Regions from separate parts of the Mesorhizobium sp. USDA 4132 genome, predicted to be linked through region 1. Evidence: predicted binding sites of a transcription regulator. Region 1 holds the regulator's gene; the other holds the start of a gene.
The links. The regulator LexA, encoded in region 1, represses DNA repair genes until DNA is damaged. The targets are predictions, from matches to a motif close to TGTTCNNNNTGTGTTCNG.
Positions count from the first base shown of each region.

Region 2: the regulator LexA is predicted to act here: its motif matches at 1,785-1,802, upstream of ACZ9IU_RS04915 (PA0069 family radical SAM protein).

Region 1 covers NZ_JBWCCP010000001.1:1,954,186-1,957,389, forward strand. The annotation lists gene ACZ9IU_RS10205 (ComEC/Rec2 family competence protein) at 1-1,533, shown strand, start outside; gene lexA (transcriptional repressor LexA) at 1,514-2,233, opposite strand; gene ACZ9IU_RS10215 (VOC family protein) at 2,434-3,204, shown strand, end outside.
Region 2 covers NZ_JBWCCP010000001.1:965,055-968,258, forward strand. The annotation lists gene rnhB (ribonuclease HII) at 1-398, opposite strand, end outside; gene ACZ9IU_RS04915 (PA0069 family radical SAM protein) at 568-1,725, opposite strand; gene ACZ9IU_RS04920 (glycosyl transferase) at 1,858-2,376, shown strand; gene moaB (molybdenum cofactor biosynthesis protein B) at 2,380-2,928, opposite strand; gene ACZ9IU_RS04930 (4-(cytidine 5'-diphospho)-2-C-methyl-D-erythritol kinase) at 2,925-3,204, opposite strand, start outside.

The DNA of each region.
Region 1 (3,204 bases):
CGGCTTTCGGGATTAGCCCATATCGTCGCCATTTCCGGACTGAACATGGCGCTCGCCGCCGGTATCTTCTTCGTCGGCGTGCGGACCGTGCTCGCGGTCTTTATGGGCTTCGGCCACGCCTATCCGGTGAAGAAGATCGCCGCACTCGGCGCTCTGATAATGGTCACCGCCTATTACCTGATCTCCGGTTTCGGCGTTTCGGCCGAGCGGGCCTACATCATGATGGCAATCATGCTGGTTGCCGTCCTCTTCGACCGACCGTCGATCAGCCTGCACAATGTGGCGCTGTCCGCGCTCGTCATCATCGCCATGTCGCCCTCGGAAATGCTCGGGCCGAGCTTCCAGATGTCGTTTGCCGCCACCGTTGCCCTGGTCGCCGGTTACGCGCTCTGGAAACAGAGGGCCGAGGGCCGCGATCCTCAGCCTCTGCCGTTCCGTCACCGCATGGTGATGCCGATCCTGGCATCGTGGAATTTCGCAGCCGGCGTCTTCGTCACCTCGCTGATCGGCGGCGTTTCGACCGCGATGTTTTCGGTCGAGCATTTTCATCGCATCGCCACCTATGGCCTCGCCGCAAACCTCGCAGCCATGCCGATCATCTCCTTCGTGGTGATGCCGGCCGGTCTGGTCGGCATGCTGCTGATGCCCTTCGGCCTCGACGCTCCCTTCATGAAGCTCATGGGCCTTGGCCTGGAAGCGGTGATCGCCATTGCCGGGCACGTGGCTGCCTGGGGTGGCGATGTCGGGATAGGCCGCCAGCATCCATGGTTCCTGACGGTCTCAACGGCAGGCTTCCTGCTGCTGACCCTGCTCAGGACGAAGCTAAGGCTGATCGGTCCGCCGCTGATGGTGACCGCTCTGCTGCTTTCCTGGCATGAGCGATCGACGCCTCTGGCGGATATATTGGTCTCGGAAGACGGGACAATGGTGGCGCTCGTAAACGGGGAACGGGTTTCCACCAACCGCACCCGCCCGCCTGATTTCATCTACGACCAGTGGAAGAGGGCGCTTCTGCTCGGCGACCCGACCAAACCGGACATGTCGCCGGCCAGGGACAAGCCGCCCGACCGCAAACCAGCAGGCGCAAAAAACGATAAGCGCCGCGAGTTGACCTCGGCGGAACTCGAAACAGTGAGGTTGCGAATAAGCCAGGTGACTTCCGACCGCTTCACCTGCGAGCCTAAGGCCTGGTGCGCCGCAAGCACGGGCAATGCCATCATCGTGGCCGTAGAAGACGGCCGTTATGCTGGCGCTGCCTGCGACGCCGCCGATCTTGTCATCGCCCCGCGGGCACGCTTCGACCGATGCCGGTCCGGCGGACTGATGATCAATGGCACGACGCTCAGAAAGACCGGCGCGCTGGAGATTTCGCTGAACGACACGGGCGACATGCGACGCTGGCAGGTCCGTGCCGCAATGGCGGCCGAGGACCGGCCCTGGACTAGGCACCGCCACTACGATTGGCGAAGCCAGAGTTTCGACAACGCGTTGCCGGAACCGCTCCGGCAGCTGATCAGTGATAACGGCGGATGAGGCCGACGAGCTTGCCCTGGATCTTCACCCGGTCAGGCCCGAAAATGCGGGTCTCGTAGGCGGGGTTGGCGGCTTCGAGCGCGATCGAGGCGCCGCGGCGGCGAAAACGCTTCAGCGTCGCTTCCTCATCGTCCACCAGCGCCACGATGATGTCGCCGGGATTGGCCGTCGTGCCGTTGCGAATGATCACGGTGTCGCCATCGAGAATGCCTGCCTCGATCATCGAATCGCCCTTGACCTCCAGCGCGTAATGCTCGCCGGAGCCGAGCATCTCGGCCGGCACGGAGATGTCGTGCGTGTTGTTCTGGATCGCCGAGATCGGCACGCCGGCGGCGATGCGGCCCATGACGGGAACGGTCGTGGCGTTCGACGAGCCATCGTTGGCCGCGAGTTTCTGAGGTGCTGCGGCCGGCTGCGGTTTGCCGAGGCTGCCCTCGATGACGCTGGGCGAAAAACCGCGCCGCGGCTGAATGCTCGGCGAATAGGCTTCCGGGAGCTTGATGACTTCCAGCGCGCGGGCCCGGTTCGGCAGGCGGCGGATGAAGCCGCGCTCCTCGAGCGCCGTGATCAGACGATGGATTCCGGACTTGGACGCAAGGTCGAGCGCGTCCTTCATTTCGTCGAATGACGGCGGGATACCGGATTCTTTCATGCGTTCGTGAATGAACAGAAGCAATTCCTGTTGTTTGCGCGTGAGCATCTTTTGGCACCCTCAGAGTCGGAAACAAATCCAGAACGGACACTATATGTTCCATATGTGTTCCGCAAGTCCCTAAATTTCTGTGAAGTATGATGATTTTTTCTTCATAGATGCGTGCCAGATATCTGGTGTCACACCACTTGCGCGGCGCCAGCCCGCTGCCAAAGTAGCTTTGCGATTCCAATTCAGGGGGCCCTCGCGTGAACGCAAGACCGATCGATCATCTCGTGCTGCCGGTGGCGGGACTTACCGCTGCGCGTTCCCGGCTCACGGAGCTCGGTTTTACAGTTGCGCCGGATGCTTTTCATCCTTTCGGCACCGCCAATGCTTGCGTATTCTTCTCGGATGGGACCTACCTGGAGCCGCTGGCTCTTACCAACCGACGCCATGCGGGTGTCGCGGCAAAGCGCGGCAACGTTTTCACCGCCCGCGATCTCGCCTTCCGCAAGACGTCCAACCGGCAGGGCTTTTCCGCTCTCGTTGTCGCGACCCGCGATGCGATGGCCGATCATGCGCGTTTCAAGATGCGCGGCGTTTCGGCAGGCGACGTGCTGGAATTTTCCCGCGGCATGATCCTGGCCGACGGTTCCGAGACGCAGGCGAGCTTCCGGCTGGCATTCGCCGGCGATGACCGCGCGCCCGAGTTCTTCCTGTTTTCCTGCCAGCGCATCAACCCGCTGCCTGCCGACCGCGAGCTGGAGCGGCATGCCAATACCGTTATCGGCCTGAGCGAAATCATCCTGTCGGCCCCGACACCTGCCGATTTCGCTCCGCTGGTCGAACAGGTGCTGCTGACCAAGGCCGCGCCGGAGGCTGCACCGCTCCAGCTTGCCGCGGCCAATGCCCGCATCCGGATCCTGCAGGATCGGGAGCTCGAGGCGGAATTTGCGCTTCAGCCGACCCCGGGCGCCGAAGGACTGCGCGGCCGGGCGGTCATCTTCAAAACCGCCGATCTTGCCGTGACAGAGATC
Region 2 (3,204 bases), 990 kb from region 1:
CGGCCATCGGCGAGCACATAGGCCGGGGTGACGGCAAGGCCGGCCACAGCGCGGCGCATGGCATCGAGGCTAGCGCGCAGGATGTTGCGTTCGTCGATATGGCGTGGGCTGGAGGCGGCGATCGAAACTTCGGCGGTCGCCATGATCGCCTCGAACAGGATTTCCCGCTGGCTGGCGGTCAATTGCTTGGAATCGTTGAGGCCGTCCGGGATATTGTCGGGGTCGAGGATGACTGCGGCGGCAACGACCGGGCCTGCCAGCGGACCGCGCCCCGCCTCGTCGGTGCCAGCGACCGGCCAATGGCCGGCCTGGCGTGCCACAAGTTCTAGACTGAAATCCGGAACCAGCGGGATGTCTTCGAAAAGCATCGGAGAATCGGGCGACGTGCGAGGTAACATGGCGGCAACCTCGCACGTCGTCCCGACCTCCTGCAACCCCCGGCCAAGCGATTGCGGCGTCGCTATCCACCGAGGGGCGGCGGTGGAACCCGGGGTATTTTTCCGACGCGGGGACAGGGCGGGTCGCGTCGGAAATCGGAATCTGCAATCGAACCGGAATAAGGTCCGGTCAGAGCAGCGAGAGCTGGATGCCGCCGCCGTCTGGGCGCAGGAAGATGTCGTCGCGCAGCGGCAGACCGCGCCGGACCATGCCGAGCCGTTTGGTCGCCATCTCGAAACGGCGGCCGATCTGCCAGGCATAGGGACCGGCGCCCTTCATCCGCTTGCCCCATTCGGCGTCGTAATCCTTGCCGCCGCGCATCGAGCGGACGAGCGACATCACATGCCGGTAGCGGTCCGGATAGTTCTGCAGCAGCCAGTCGCGGAAGAGGGGGCTCACTTCCAGCGGCAACCGCAGCAGCACATAGCTTGCCTCCGTCGCCCCGGCCGCATGGCCGGCGTCGAGGATCCGCTCGATCTCATGGTCGTTGAGCGCCGGGATGACGGGTGCCACCATGACCGCGGTCGGAATGCCGGCATCGGTCAACGCCTTGATGGCAGTGAGGCGCTTGGGAGGGGTCGAGGCGCGCGGCTCCATGGTGCGGGCAAGCTTGCGGTCGAGTGTGGTCACCGAAATCCCGACCTTCGCGAGCCCCTTGGATGCCATGTCGGCAAGAATGTCGATGTCGCGGGTGATCAGCGCCGACTTGGTGACGATCGCGACGGGATGATTGGCCTTCTGCAGCACTTCGAGGATCTGCCGCATGATCCGCCATTCCCGCTCGATCGGCTGATAGGGATCCGTATTGGTGCCGATCGCGATCGCCCGCACCTTGTAGTCCGGGCGGCTCAGCTCCCGTTCGAGCAGTTTTGGCACGTCAGGCTTGGCGAACAGCTTCGATTCGAAATCAAGGCCCGGGGAAAGCCCCATGAAACTGTGCGTCGGCCGGGCAAAGCAGTAGATGCAGCCATGCTCGCAGCCGCGATAGGGATTGATCGAGCGGTCGAACGAAAGGTCCGGCGATTCGTTGCGGGTGATCGCGGTGCGCGGCTTTTCCACCTGCACCTCGGTCTTGAACGGTTCGAGATCCTCCAGCGTCTGCCAGCCGTCGTCGAAGGCCTCGCGGCGCTCCTCCTCGAAGCGGCCGCTCGGATTGAGCCCCGCGCCGCGTCCGCGACGCCGGTCGATCTCCACCCGAAGACCGGAGGATTGGACCAACGCATCGGCAATATCGGCCGTATGAGCAGGCGCGAAAGCGTCCTGCCGCAATTGATGCAGCTCGTTCATGGGTTAGCTCCTGAAGGGGAAATCCCCGTTCCTGATGATTAAATTCCTAGCGCTGAAATGAGAACATTGCAAGAACAAAATTCGCGGCCCGCGTTTCTGGCGTTCCGTGTTGCGATGCGTTACATGTCAGGAATGCTGACTGTCATCATGGAATGCCGCGATCAGGAATCCGAGCTGGCGCAGACGCTCTCGGTGCTCGTTCCCGCTGCGGTAGAGGGGCTTGTGAGCGATGTCGTGGTGCTCGATCACGGTTCTCGGGATGGTTCCTCCCGCGTCGCCGATGCGGCCGGCTGCCGTTTTTATGGCCATTGGGATATCAAGGATATTTTGCGCGGCGCCCGGGGAGAATGGTTGTTGCTGGTCGAGCCCGGCTCCCGGCCGCAGGGCGGCTGGATCGATGAGGTGATGGAATATATCGCGCTCAACAAGCAGCCGGCCCGCTTCGCGCCGGCCCGCAATTACCGGCGGCCGTTCTTCAAACGCATCGGTCGTGCCGTACCGCCGCTGGAATACGGCATGCTGCTGCCGAAGCGGCAGGCGATCGCGCTGGCAAAATCGGGAATGAACCTGGAAACGCTGGCGCGCGGCCAGAAGGTGTCGAAGCTTTCGAGCGAGATGATCCCGGCCTGGGTGGCGGCTGCGGTCAGGTAGTGCCTATTTGCCGCCGCGCTTCAGGTGCTCGTCGAGCCGCGGCATGATCTCGATAAAATTGCAGGGCATGTGGCGGTAGTCGAGCTGCGCCTTCAGAATACCGTCCCAGGCGTCCTTGCAGGCGCCGGGCGAGCCCGGCAGCACGAAGATGAAGGTGGCGTTCGCCACCCCGCCGGTCGCCCGCGACTGGATCGTCGACGTGCCGATCTTGTCGTAGGAAATCCGGTGGAACACTTCCGAAAAACCGTCCATGCGCTTTTCGAACAGCGGCTCCAGCGCCTCCGGCGTCACGTCCCGGCCGGTAAAGCCCGTGCCGCCTGTGGTGATCACCACGTCGATATCGGGATCGAGCGTCCATTCCCGCACCTGGCCGGCAATCCGGTCCTTGTCGTCGGGCACGATCGCGCGCGCCTTCAGTTCATGGCCGGCTTCCGTAATCCGCGCTACCAGCGTGTCGCCGGACTTGTCGTCGGCAGCGGTCCGCGTGTCGGAGACGGTCAGCACGGCGATGCCGACGGGGATGAAGGAACGGCTGTCGTCGATCCGGTTCATGGGGTTTTCTCAGGGCTGTGGCCAACGGTTCTCACCGCCTGAAAATACCATTCCGGCTTCTGGCCGTTAAGGTTCTCCATCGCCTTTTCCGCCGCTTCGAAGGAAGGAAATATCCCGAAACAGGTGGCGCCCGAACCGGACATCCGCGTCAGCATGGTGCCTTCCGCGCCGATCAGGCTGGAAATCTGGTCGATTTCGCGCACCAGCGAGCGCGCCGGCGGCTCAAGGTCGTTGCGCAGCATCTTCAGAAAGCTGATCCAGTCGCCGTCGAGCGCG